Aggregicoccus sp. 17bor-14: one gene and its partner. The protein of the gene in region 2 interacts with the protein of the main gene of each other region in a pairwise test. Links are inferred from orthologs where the notes say so. Each region holds a gene or a part of one and is shown on either strand. Other genes may lie near its edges.

The links. The genes of interacting proteins can lie anywhere in the genome.
Region 1: the proteins of dnaA (region 2) and dnaB interact in binary tests that used the Escherichia coli proteins (3 or more experiments, as listed by UniProt). The link is inferred for Aggregicoccus sp. 17bor-14 from one-to-one orthologs.

The regions. Positions count from the first base shown.
Region 1 is NZ_VJZZ01000004.1:187,996-193,357, reverse strand. What follows is about bases 2,467-5,362. They hold dnaB (replicative DNA helicase), read right to left. Parts: upstream 4,655-5,362; coding sequence 3,278-4,654; downstream 2,467-3,277. Other genes in these bases: rpsR (30S ribosomal protein S18), read right to left, coding at 5,285-5,362; rplI (50S ribosomal protein L9), read right to left, coding at 4,803-5,249; FGE12_RS30910 (response regulator), read right to left, coding at 2,467-3,281. In the rest of the region: adventurous gliding motility lipoprotein CglD, read left to right, coding at 1-2,231; more of FGE12_RS30910, read right to left, coding at 2,349-2,466. UniProt on the Escherichia coli protein: The main replicative DNA helicase, it participates in initiation and elongation during chromosome replication. Travels ahead of the DNA replisome, separating dsDNA into templates for DNA synthesis.
Region 2 is NZ_VJZZ01000014.1:90,894-98,628, forward strand. What follows is about bases 2,138-4,940. They hold dnaA (chromosomal replication initiator protein DnaA), read left to right. Parts: upstream 2,138-2,756; coding sequence 2,757-4,124; downstream 4,125-4,940. Other genes in these bases: rnpA (ribonuclease P protein component), read right to left, coding at 2,138-2,200; rpmH (50S ribosomal protein L34), read right to left, coding at 2,210-2,362; FGE12_RS23775 (N-acetylmuramoyl-L-alanine amidase), read left to right, coding at 4,562-4,940. Outside these bases: membrane protein insertase YidC, read right to left, coding at 1-1,385; membrane protein insertion efficiency factor YidD, read right to left, coding at 1,465-1,686; more of rnpA, read right to left, coding at 1,712-2,137; more of FGE12_RS23775, read left to right, coding at 4,941-6,166; FGE12_RS23780 (PD40 domain-containing protein), read left to right, coding at 6,174-7,346; FGE12_RS23785 (DUF6328 family protein), read left to right, coding at 7,472-7,735. UniProt on the Escherichia coli protein: Plays an essential in the initiation and regulation of chromosomal replication. Binds in an ATP-dependent fashion to the origin of replication (oriC) to initiate formation of the DNA replication initiation complex once per cell cycle.

The DNA of each region.
Region 1 (5,362 bases), on a different replicon or contig from region 2:
AGGGCGAGACCGACCCGAACAGCCGCGACACCGACTGTGACGGCCTGCTGGACGGGCCGAGCCAGGGGAGCATGAAGGGCGAGGACCAGAATGCCAACGGCACGGTGGACCCCGGCGAGACCGACCCCACCAAGCTGGACACGGACGGCGACGGCCTCACGGACGGCGTGGAGCGTGGCGTCACGCAGAACCTCGAGCCCTCGCGCTGCACCACCTTCGTCGCAGATGCGGATCCGGCCACGGTGAGCGACCCGACGAAGGCGGACAGCGACGGCGACGGGATGCAGGACGGCGCCGAGGACGGCAACCAGAACGGTAAGGTGGACCCCGGCGAGCTCGACCCCGGCAAGTCGGGGGACGCGAGCCCGCTCGTGGCGCAGGTGTGCAGCACCAACAACCTGAAGCCCGTCACGGTGAAGAAGCTGAGCGCACCGGACCTGACGCTGGGCCTGCCCTCCACGTTCTCGGACGCGGAGCTCAAGGACATGGTCGTGAGCAGCGCGGTGAAGGGCACCATCGGCTACGACCCGGACAGCAAGGTGGCCTTCATCGCCTACAAGACCGGCCAGGTTGGCACCTCGACCACGCCGGATAAGGACGAGGAGGGCCTGCGCGCCACCATCGGCGCCGGTGCACCGTCCACGCGCCAGAACTTCACAACCTGGGACGGCACCGCGGCAACGCAGGCGTTCTACGCGTCGACGGCGACCACGGACCTCGTCGCCTACGCGAACTCGCTGGCTACCTCCCTGGTGGGCTCGGGGGCCGGCGCCCTCACCGGTACCGCGGGCATCAGCGGCCCGTTCAAGATCCAGGCGGAGTTCGTGCACCGCTCGAACCAGAGCGTGATCGTGGTGCTGGCGATCAGCAGCGCGGCTCGCTTCGATGACGCATCGCTGCCGTCACGCCTCGTCATCGAGGACGTGGCCGGCGGCACGGGCCTCGCCCAGTACGTGGACACCAACTCGGTGCAGTGCGAGCCGTTCGTCACGGGCCGCGGCAAGGTGGACTTCCTCTTCGTCGTGGACGACAGCGGCTCGATGGCGACCTCACAGGACTTCCTCGCCAAGGCCGCCACGGACGTGGCGGCGAAGCTGGGCGCCTCCTCGCTGGACTGGCGCATCGGCATGGTCACGACCTCGTACACGACGTCGGGTGAGCCCAACACGAACGTCTTCCGCGGCTACACGACCAACATCGACCAGTTCAAGGCGTGGCTGACGCCCAAGGCGTACTGCGCCTCGGCTACTAACATGTGCGTCGTTCTCGGGACGGCGAACTCGACCAGCTGCACCTCCAACTCGCAGTGCACCGGTGGCACGCTCTGTGACACGGGCATTGGCAAGTGCGCGCCCATCAGCAGCACCCTCGCGAACACCACGTGCTCCGCGAACACCGAGTGTTGGGTAAATATCGATGGCACTCCCACCGAAAAGTCATTGGATGCGGCGCGCGAGGGCCTGAAATTTTCTTGCGGGAGCGTCGCTACCGGTGCTCAGAAGGCGCGCCCGGACGCCATCCCGGTGGTGGTGCTGCTGACCGATACGCGCGACCAGTCCACGGATTCGGTGGCGGCCTTCAACACCTTCTTCCAGACCGGTAACCCCGCCAACCAGTCCATCGCGGTGCACGGCATCATCTGCCCGCCGGACGGCGCTCGCTGTGACTCCCAGGAGGACAACACCAATCCGCGCCATGCTGACGTCATCGCGCAGACCAGCGGCGTGGTGGGCAGCATCCGCGATGCGGCGAACATCACCGCGACGATCAACGGCATCGTGGACAGCACCATCGCGGCCGCGGGCTACAAGCTCGCCAAGCCGCCCATCGGTGCCTCGGTGCGCGTGGGCCTGGAGAGCGTGACCAACCCCACCGCCTGCCCCAGCAACACGGACCTGCCTCGCAGCCGCGTGAACGGCTTCGACGTCAACGGCGTGAGCAAGACGCTCTCGTTCTACGGCGCCTGCCGCCCCGCCTCGACGGGCACGGGCAACGCGGCCGTCTCGTACCGCTACTGGGTGGACGGTAAGAGCGACCCGGACGGCAAGGCGCCGTGCTTCGAGGATCCGAAGTACGACCCGAACGATCCGGACCACTGCCAGGGCAAGCTCTCGTGCGACACCGCTACGACCAACACCTGCATCTGCAAGGCTCCGGTCGCGGGCTGCCCCAGCGGCCAGGTGTTCGACAACCGCACTACCGTGTGCGCCTGCGTGACGCCCATCGGCTAGCGCGCAGTGCACCCTCCGCCGTGGGGCCGCGAGACGGGCCCCACGGCAAGCGAAGACGCCCTCCTCTTTCCGCTGCGGAAGGGGAGGGCGTCGTCGTTTCGGGGGCGCTGGGAAAGGCTAGGAGGCCGAGCGCGCGCGCAGGGCCACGAAGTGGCGGTTCGCCTCGCGCAGCAGGTCCTCGCCCGAGTGCACGTTCGGGTGGGGGAACACGGCGCAGGCCACCCGCAGGGAGGCGGCCACGGGGCCGTTGGGGCCCTCCGCGCTCAGCTCGCGGGCGCGCGCCTCCAGGCGCTCGGCGGCCACGCGTGCGCCGGCGAGGTCCGTCTCCGGCAGCAGGACGATGAACTCCTCCACGTCCGTGCGGAAGAGCCGGTCCGCGCCGCGAAAGAGCGTGCGCACCGCGTGGGCGAGGTCCGCGAGCAGCTGGTCGCAGGCCACGCGCCCCACCTCGTGGCGCAGGCCGGCGTAGTCCTCGAGCCCGAAGAGCAGGAGCGCCGCGGGGCGCCCGTAGCGCCGCGAGCGCGCCACCTCCGCGTCCAGGCTGACCTTCAGCTGCGCGAAGGTGCCCGCGCCGGTGAGCGGGTCGATGGCGCGCAGGAGGCTCAGCTCCTCCTCGGCCGCGGCGAGCCGCTCGCGGTAGTCGCGCACGGTGAGGGCTGCGTGAATGCGCGCCTGCAGCTCGGTGAGCTTGAAGGGCTTGGTGACGTAGTCGTCCGCCCCCAGCTCCATGCCGCGGATCTTCCCGTCCATGTCCCCCATGGCGGTGAGCACGATGACGGGCAGCCCCCGCGTGGCCTCGGCCGAGCGCAGGGCCTGCAGCACGCCGAAGCCGTCTCGCCGGGGCATCATCAGGTCCAGGAGGACGAGGTCCGGCTTGCGCTCGGCGACGCGCGCGAGCGCCTCCTCGCCGTCTCCCGCCACCGCCACCTCGTGGCCCAGCGCGCCGCACAGGTCGCGCAGGAGCGCGCAGGTGACCGCGTCGTCGTCCACCACGAGGATGAGCCGGCCTGCGCCCGGAGCGGGCGGCGCGGGGGTACCGCCCTCGGTCACTGGAAGTCCCCCTTCGCCCGGCTCTCGAAGCGGGTGAACTCCGCGAGGAAGACCAGGTCCACGCTGCCGATGGGACCGTTGCGCTGCTTGGCCACCACGAGCTCCACCGGGATGGCGGTGGAGGAGCGGGGGGCGGCCTCCTCGCCCTCGGGCGGGTCCTCGCGGTGGATGAACATCACCACGTCCGCGTCCTGCTCGATGGAGCCCGACTCGCGCAGGTCCGAGAGCATGGGCTTGCCGCCCTTGCGCTCCTCCACCTTACGGTTGAGCTGGCTGAGCGCGATGATCGGCACCTCCAGCTCCTTGGCCAGCTGCTTGAGCGAGCGGCTGATCTCGGAGACCTCCAGCTGGCGGCTCTCCACCTTGCCCTTCTGGTGCATGAGCTGGAGGTAGTCGATGATGATGAGGCCCAGCCGGTCGTCCTTCTGCTTCAGGCGGCGCGCCTTGGCGCGCAGGTCGAAGGGGGACAGGCCGCCCGAGTCGTCGATGTAGAGCGGCGCGTTGTAGAGCGCGCCCGCCATCTCCTGGAACTTCTCCTCGTCGTGCGGGGTGAGGCGCCCGCCGCGCAGCTTCTTCATGTCCACGCGCGCGCTCGAGGCGAGCAGGCGCATGAGCAGCTGGTCCGAGGGCATTTCGAGGCTGAAGATGGCCACCGCGCGGTTCTCCTTGAGGGCCGCGTTGGTGGCGATGTTCATCGCGAAGGAGGTCTTCCCGATGCCGGGGCGCGCCGCGAGGATGATGAGCTCGCCGCCGTGCAGACCCGTGAGCTGCATGTCCAGGTCGACGAAGCCGGTGGAGAGGCCGGTCACGCCCGTGGCGGCCGCCTTCATCTTGTCCAGCAGGTCGAGCGTCTTCTCCATCAGCGCGGAGACGGGCAGCAGGTCGCCCTCGCGCTTCTTCTCCGCGAGGAGGAACACCTTGCGCTCCGCCTCGTCGAGCAGCACCTCGAGGTCGCCGGTGTCCGTGCTGGCGAGGTCCTGGATCTCCTTGCCCACGCCCGCGAGGCGCCGGCGCAGGGCCTGGTCCTTGACGATGTGCGCGTACTGGGTGGCGTTGGAGGCGAGCGGCACCACCTGGTCCAGCCCCATCAGGTAGCTGGGGCCGCCCACGTGGGACAGCTGCCCGCGCGTCTTCAGCTCCTCGGCGAGCGTGAGGTGGTCCACCTGGCGCGCGCTGCCGTCCAGGCCGAGCATCGCCGCGAAGATCTGCGCGTGCGCGGGGTGGCTGAAGTCGTCCGGGTGGACGACCTCGGCGATGTCCGAGATGAGCGTGTTGTCCTGGAGCACGGCGCCCAGCACCGCGCGCTCCGCGGCGAGATCCTCGTGGACCCGCCGCCCCTCCCGGCCCCCGTCGAGCACATTCAAGTTCTGCATGGCAGCCTCCCAGTGTAGCCGGGGCGAGCGACCCCTGCACCCTAGGGGGCTGCCTGCGGCTGCAGGACGCTGCAAGCCCCTGAAAGCACGAAGGCCGCCCCGGTCTCCCGGGACGGCCCTCGCTCGAAGCGGTGTGCGGCGCGAGGCGCTAGGCCTCGGGCGCGACCTCGACGTTGATCTTGGCGGTCACGTCGCGGTGCAGGCGCAGCTCCACGGTGTGCTTGCCCAGGGTCTTGATCGGCTCGGGCAGGTGGATGTGACGGCGGTCCACCTTCTGGCCGGCGGCGGCGAGCGCCTCGGCGATGTCCAGCGCCGTGACGGAGCCGAACAGCTTGTCCTGCTCACCCACCTTGCGGCGCAGGGTGACGGCGACGGCGCCGACCTTCTTGGCCTGCTCCTCCGCACCGGCGCGCAGCTTGGCGCTGCGCGCGCTCTGCACGGCCTGCTCGTGCTGCAGCTGGCGCAGGTTCTGCTCGCTGGCGAGCACCGCCAGCTTGCGGGGCAGGAGGTAGTTGCGGCCGAAGCCGTCCTTGACCGTGACGAGCTCGCCGGACTTGCCGAGGTTGTCGATGTCCTCTCGAAGAATGACCTTCATGTTCGTTCTCGATTCTTCCCGAAAGGGCGGGCGGGCTAGCCGACCAGCGCGTTGTAGGGGATGAGCGCGATGCCGCGGGCGCGCTTGATGGCCACCGCCACCTCGCGCTGGTG
Region 2 (7,735 bases):
ATCGGGAGGCAGCCGCCCAGGGGGTTCACCTTGCCCTCCTGGTAGAGCTTCATCATCTCCAGGTTCTGCCGCTCGCGGTCGCTCGCGTACTTCTTGCGGATCTCGTCCATGCGCGGCTGCAGCTTCTTCATCCCCTCCATGGCGACCATGGACTTGTGGGTGAGCGGCAGCAGCACGAGCTTCACCAGCACGGTGAGCAGGATGATGGCGACGCCCCAGTTGCCGGCGATGCCGTGGAAGAACTTGAGGATGATGAGCAGCAGGTTGGCGATGACCGCCCAGAGGCCCAGGTTGATGGTCTTCTCGAGCGGCGGGTGCACGCTGCCCGCGGCCCCGGCGACGCCCAGGCCCACGGCCTTGAGCAGGTCCGGGTCCTTGGGCCCGAGGTAGGCGCCGAAGGGCAGCTGCACCTCCTGGCCCGGTGCCACGCTGAGCGGGAAGGCCACCTCCACCGTGCGCTTGTCCGCCGTGGCGCTCAGCACGCAGCGCCCGTCGCGCGCGCCGCCGGTGGGGTAGAGCGCGGAGAGGAAGTACTGCTGGTTGATGCCGAAGTAGGCCACCTTGCCCACGCCGTCCGCGGGCTTGAACTCCTTGCCCGGGTGCAGGTCGTGCGCGTCGTCACCGACGAAGCAGGTGGGCAGGCTCTGGTTGCCCACGCCGCCGAAGAAGGAGGGGGCGTGCTCGAACTCCGGGTCGATGGCGCGGTTGTGGTGCATCACCAGCTCGCCCTGCTGCGGCTGCGCGGAGACGTTCTTCACCGTCACCACGTACGAGAGCTCGAAGCCCTCCTTCGGCCAGGTGAGGCGCTTGGTCAGCTCCCACGGCCCGCTGCGGCCGACGAAGGTCACGCCGTTGCCGCCCGCGTCCTCCTGCACCGCGTAGCGCGTCTGGGCGGGGAAGGGCTGGGCGCCGGTGATGGAGACGCTGAAGGGCAGGGGCTCGCCGGCGACCGGGTGGGCGAGGTTCATCTGCGGCGCGTCGATCTTGTGGGTGCCGAACAGCAGCCCGAAGCCCTCGCGCACGCTGGTGTTCTGCTGCTCGCGCATCTTGGGGCCCTCGAGCTCCGCGAAGGTGAGCCCCGCGCCCTCCGAGCTGAAGCGGTAGCGGGCGGTCTCGCGGGCGCGCTCCACCGTGCGCACCGGGGGCGCGTCGGCGGAGGGCGCGGCCACCTGGGCGCCCGTGCCCGGAGCGGGCACGGCGGCGGTCGCGGCCGGGGCGGCGGTGCCGGCATCGGCGGTGGCGGTGGCGCTCGTCGCGCCGGGCGTGGGCGCGGGCGGCTTGGGCCCGAACAGCTGCCAGGCGGCGATGACGGCGAAGGACAGCGCGAGCGCGGTCATCAGGCGCCGCTGCGACTCGTTGGACTGGGGGTTCAGCGGGTCGTTCATGGTCTCGGGTCTCGGGGGGCCTCCCGGCGCGGGCTGCGCGCGCGGGCGGCGGGGGAGGGGAGGCGGGGTCAGGCGCCCGTCAGGGCACCGGGTCGAGCCCACCGGGGTGGAAGGGGTGGCAGCGCAGCAGGCGGCGCACGGTGAGCCAGAGGCCGCGCAGGCCGCCGTGGCGCTCGAGCGCCTGCAGCGCGTACGCGGAGCAGGTGGGGTGGAAGCGGCAGGTGTTGGGCGGCAGCAGGCGCGAGAGCGTCGCCCGGTAGAGCCGGATGGGCAGCGCGAGGAGGAAGGCGAGCGGGCTCATGCACACAGGGCTCCGGGCGCGAGGCCTAGCGCGGGGTCCCGTCCTCCGGGGAGGGCGGCGGCGGCGCACTGCTGCTGCTGGCGTTGCTGCTGCTGCTTCGAGCGGCGTTGCTGGCGCTGCCGGCGGCGCGGGGCATGCCGGGCAGCTTCGGGATGCGGCGCTCGAGCTGGTCGAAGGCGCGCGTGAGCTCGGCGAGCCCCGCGTCCTTCGCGGAGGTGCGCGCCACGAGCACCACGTCCACTCCGAGGGGCCAGCGCGCGCGGCGCTTGCGGTACAGCTCGCGCATGAGGCGCCGCAGCCGCGCCCGCACCACCGCATTGCCCACCTTGCTGCTCACGGTGAGGCCGATGCGGGTGTAGGGGCGGCCATTGCGGCGCACGAGGGCGAGCAGCGGGTCCGCGGACACCTTCTGCCCCCCCTCCTGCACCTGGAGGAACTCGCGCCGCTTGCGCAGGCGCTGCGCCTTCGGGAAGCGCTCGGACGGCCGGGCCTGCGGGAGCTCCTCGGCCGACACGCTGCGGGCCTACTTCTTGGCGGCGGAGACCACGAGCCGCTTGCGGCCCTTCGCCCGGCGGCGCTTGAGGACGTCCTGCCCGGCCCGGGTGGAGTTCCGCTTGCGGAACCCGTGCTTGCGGTTGCGCTTGATCTTCGACGGCTGGTACGTGCGCTTGGACACGGCGAATGCTCCTGACGGCAAGGTGCCCAACGCCCGCGGAACTGCGCGCGCGAACACCCATCAAAGAAAAGGCGGCGCTCGTAACCCGATCTCCCACTCAAGTCAACGTCCTGCCGCACGCGGGGCGCCGGAGCCGCCCTTCCTGCCTGCCTGGCAGATCGGTCTGGATCACCCGCACGCGGAGTCAAGTTCTCCGCACCGTCACTAGGGCTTGGGGGGCGGGCCGGCCGGGGCCACAACCCCTTCCGCGCGGCACGCCCGTTGCCGATCGAAAACAGGGGGCGAAGTGGGCGAAAGTCCTGTGCTTCCGGCCGGGAACTTGATCGCCCAGGAGGCGTTTGTTAGCACGGCCGCTCGCCCGCAGAGCCACCCGCCGCGCCCGCGTACCCCTCCCGTGACCGCCCTCGCCGAAGCCGCCTCCATGCCCCTAAGTGCAGAGAATACCTGGGCTCTCGCCCTGGATTCGATCCGCCACGAGGGCAAGACCTACGCGCTCACCTGGCTGGAGCGGATGCGCCCGCTGGAGGTGCGCGAGAACGCGCTCGTGCTCGGCGTCCCGGACCGCTTCTTCCGCGACTGGGTGGACGACCACTACCGCGCGCTGCTCGAGGGCACGCTCGCGCGCGTCGCCGAGGGGCTGCAGCGCGTGGCCTACGAGGTGGTGGAGGTGGCGGCCGTGCCCGAGGCGCTCGTACCCGCACCGGGAGTTCAAGGCGCAGCCCGCGGCGCGCCGCTCGCGCGGCCTCCGCGGCTCAACCCGCGCTTCACCTTCTCTACCTACGTGGTGGCGGACAGCAACCAGCTGCCCGCGGCCGCCGCGGCCGCCGTGGCGGATGCGCCGGGGCGGGCCTACAACCCGCTCTTCATCTACGGCGGCACCGGCCTGGGCAAGACGCACCTCTTGCACGCGGTGGGCAACCGCGTGTTCGAGCGCGACCCGAGCGCGCGCATCGTCTACCTCTCCAGCGAGCAGTTCACGAACGAGTTCGTGGAGAGCGTGCGCGACCACCGGATGACGGACTTCCGGCGCAAGTTCCGCGAGGAGTGCGACCTGCTCCTCATCGACGACGTGCAGTTCCTCGGCAAGCGCGAGGAGACGCAGAAGGAGTTCTTCTACACCTTCAACACCCTGCACGAGATGGGCAAGGGCATCGTGCTCACCAGCGACACGGTGCCCGCGGAGATCCCAGGCCTCGAGGACCGGCTGCGCAGCCGCTTCGCGATGGGCCTCATCACGGACATCCAGGAGCCCAACTACGAGACGCGCGTCGCCATCCTCAAGAAGAAGGCCGAGGCGGACGGCTTCCGCGTCCCGGACGGGGTGTGCCACTTCATCGCCAAGAACGTGCACAAGAACGTGCGCGAGCTGGAGGGCGCGCTCGTCAAGGTGAGCGCGGTGCACTCGCTCACGGGTCAGGCCGTCACGGAGGAGTTCGCCGCGCACGTGCTCAAGGACCTGCTGCCCGCGAACCGCCCGCTGGACGTGGAGACCATCCAGCGCGAGGTGGCCCGCTACTACCGCGTGGCCGCGGAGGCGCTGAAGGAGGACCGGCGGCACAAGGCGCTCGCCCATGCGCGCCAGGTGGCCATGTACCTGAGCCGCCGCCTCACCAAGTGCAGCTTCCCGGAGATCGGCGTGCACTTCGCCAAGGACCACTCCACCGTCATCTCCGCGGTGCGCAAGGTGGAGCGCCTGCGCGACACCGACCCCGCGGTGAAGCGCGAGCTCGACGAGCTCGAGGGCAAGCTCGGCTCGCACTGAGTCCGTGTCCTCCCTCTCCCCCAGGGAGAGGGTCGGGGTGAGGGTGCCGGGTTCCCCGCTGCGCGCCCCCGCAAAGCGCCTTTACGCGCGGCTCGCCGAAATTCGGTCACCCTGCGGCGTGCGCGCTCCGCCCACACCTGCAGCGGCCCTTTCCGCTCCGCCGGATTGACTCGCCAGTCAATCTCGCAACTTCCGCTCGCCCCACGGTGCGGGACACGCGCCGCGGCCCCTCCCGCCGTTGAACTGCTTTCGGTCAGGCGCCGCTGTGGGTGCGGGTCGCTCACGCGCCGCGTCGTCCTCTGACGGAGGCCTCATGACGCGCAATGGCACGGACGCTGCTCAGGCCCCGCCCCCGGCGTGCTGCGCGCGGGCCTCCAAACCGCACGTGGTGGACGCCCTGACGTGATGCTCCCCACCCGCTGCCGAAGGACCGTCCCATGAATCTGTCGCGCTCCACCCTTGCTGCCGCCGCCGCTGCGGCGCTCGCCCTCGCGGCGTGCGGGGACCCCGAGGACTCCGCTCCTGCCGAGGACACTGCCACCCCCACCGCCGTGAACCCCGAGGCGGGCCGCACCCCGCAGGCGCTGGACCCGCTCTTCGAGAGCGCGGCGGCCGAGTACAACGTGCCCTCGGAGCTGCTCAAGGCCATCGGCTACGCGGAGACGCGCTGGGAGATGGTGAGGGGCGAGGTGGAGTTCGAGGGGCGCCCTGCGGCCTTCGGCATCCTCGCGCTGCGCGGCGAGCAGCTGGAGAAGGGCGCCGCGCTCGCGGGCGTCAGCGTGGAGGCGGCGAAGACGGACGCGCTCTCGCACCTGCGCGCCGGCGCCGCGCTGCTGAGCGCGTATGCGGACGAGCTGGGCGTGGACCGCGCGGACCTGGGCGCGTGGGCGCCCGCGGCGGTGCGCCTGAGCGGCATCGAGAACGAGGAGGCGCGCTCCGAGTACGTGCACAACGAGGTGTACCGCGCGCTGCGCGACGGAGCGATGGCCACCACCCCCGCGGGCGAGGTGGCGGTGAGCCTGCTGCCGCGCGAGGTGCAGGCGAAGTACGAGCGCAGCGTGCGCGCGATGACCGCGGGCCCCGACTACGCGGCCTCCATCTGGCGCCCCAGCCCCAACTACAACAGCCGCCCGGCCGGTGACATCGGCGACCCGGCGTTCATCGTCATCCACACCTGCGAGGGCAGCTACTCGAGCTGCTGGAGCTGGCTCGTCAACTCGGCCTCCCAGGTGAGCGCGCACTACGTGGTGAACGAGAGCGGCTCGGAGATCAGCCAGCTGGTGCGCGAGGCGAACCGCGCCTGGCACGTGGGCGCGAGCTACGACTGCAGCCTCAACTCCAGCGTGGAGTGCTGGCGCAACGGCTACTCGGTGAACCACTTCGCGGTGGGCATCGAGCACGGCGGCTACGCGAGCCAGACCTCCTTCCCCGCGGGGCAGATCGACGCGAGCGCGAAGCTCTCCTGCGACATCTCCAAGGGCCAGGCGATTCCCCGCGACCGCTACCACATCGTGGGCCACGGCAAGCTGCAGCCCGCGAGCCGCACCGACCCGGGCCCCAACTGGCCGTGGACGGACTACCTCAACCGCATCAACAGCTACTGCGGCAGCACCACCTCCACCTCGTTCGTGGTGGACAGCAACAACGCGAACAACGACAGCGCCAAGGCGCGCATCGAGGTCTCGGGCAACTGGACCAGCACCTCGAGCACCGCGGGCTACTACGGCAGCGGCTACTACTACGCGAGCACCGCAGCCATCAGCGACCCGGCCACCTTCTGGTTCTACCTGCCGGCCGCCGGGACGAAGACCATCGATGCGTGGTGGACCGCCGGGACCAACCGCGCCGCGGCCGCGCCCTTCATCATCTACAATGCGGCGGGCACCAAGCTGGCCACCGTGAGCAAGGACCAGCGCGTCAACGGCAGCCAGTGGAACGCGCTGGGCACCTGGAGCTTCAGCGCGGGCTGGAACAAGGTGCAGCTGAGCCGCTGGACCACGGACGGCTCGGTGGTCATCGCGGACGCGGTGCGCATCCGCTAGGAGTCTCATGCATACTGCCTCCCCGGACAGGCCGCTCCGCCGCACCGTGCGCCCGGGCGCGCTGCTCGCCCTCGTGCTCACCGTGGCCGGCGGCTGCACGCAGCGCGGCTGCGGCGGAGCAGGCCCGTCCGTGGAGGCGCTCCCCCTCGCCGAGCGCCGGGCCATCCCCGGCGCCCTCGCCTTCGTCTCCGAGCGCGGCGGGAACAAGGACGTGTGGCTCGTCACCCCCGCGGGCGAGGAGCGCCCGCTCACCCGCGGCCCCGCGGACGAGTACCCCGCGGCGGTGCGCCCGGATGGACGCGCGCTCGCCATTGCCGCCGCGCGCGAGGAGAAGGGCGTGCACCTGGAGCAGCTGATGCTGCTCTCGCTCGAGCCCGGCGCGACGCACGAGCCCGAGCCGCTCTCGCGCCCCAGCGCCCGCTCGCGCGCGCCCAGCTGGGGGCCGGATGGCACCTGGCTCGTGGCCGAGTCGGATGCCACGGGCTTCAGCGACCTGGTGCAGCTGCGCGTGGGGAGCCCCGGGGAGGGGATCGCGGGGGGGAGCACGCCTGCGCCGCGCCGCCTCACCGAGGTGCGCGAGGGCGCCTTCGAGCCGGCGGTGAGCCCGGCTGGAAAGCAGCTCGCGTTCGTCTCCAGCCACGAGGGAGACCCCGAGCTGTACGTGATGGACCTCGCGGGCGGCCCACCGCGCCGCCTCACGTTCTTCCACCTGGAGGACGTGTCTCCGGCGTGGAGCCCGGACGGGCGCTGGCTCGCGTTCCTCAGCAACCGCGAGGGGCGCGACCGCGTCTTCGTGGTGCGCCCGGACGGTACGGACCTGCGCGCGGCGAGCGGCGCGCAGACGCACGGGGACGAGCGCGACCTCGCGTGGCGTCCGGACTCGCGCGCGATTGCCTTCGCCGAGCGCACCAGCGCGGACACGACGCGGCTGTGGCTCGCGCCTCTCGAGGGCGGCGTGCCCACGCAGCTCACGGATGGCAAGTCGCGCGACGACAGCCCGGCGTGGAGCCCGGACGGGCGCTACCTCGCGTTCGTGTCCAGCCGCACCGGGGACGACGAGCTCTTCCTCATGCGCGCGGATGGCAGCGCCCCCACGCAGCTCACCCACGCGAAGGGCGCGGACTGGCTGCCGCGCTGGGTGCTGCCGGCGCAACCTCGCGTCTCTGCTTCCTCGCCGTGAGCAGTGGCCCCTCTCCCCTGGGAGGGGAAAGGGTGGGGGAAGGGGCCGGTCGCTACGCCCCTGCGCGCTCGCCTGCCTGCTTGCGACCTCCGCGCGCGACCCACAGCTTGTCCACAGGAGGCTGCGTGGCGGAGCTGAAGGACAAGCTGAAGAAGGCCCTGCAGGAGAACCGCATCCTCGTGCTGGGCACCCAGGTGCTGCTGGGCTTCAGCTTCCGCGCTGCCTTCGAGGAGGGCTTCAGCGAGCTGCCGCGCGCGACCCAGCACCTGGAGCTGCTGTCGCTCGGGCTGCTGCTGCTCACCTTCGCGCTGCTCATCACCGTGCCCTCCTTCCACCGCATCGTGGAGGGCGGAGAGGACTCGCACCGGCTGCACCACCTCACCGGGCGC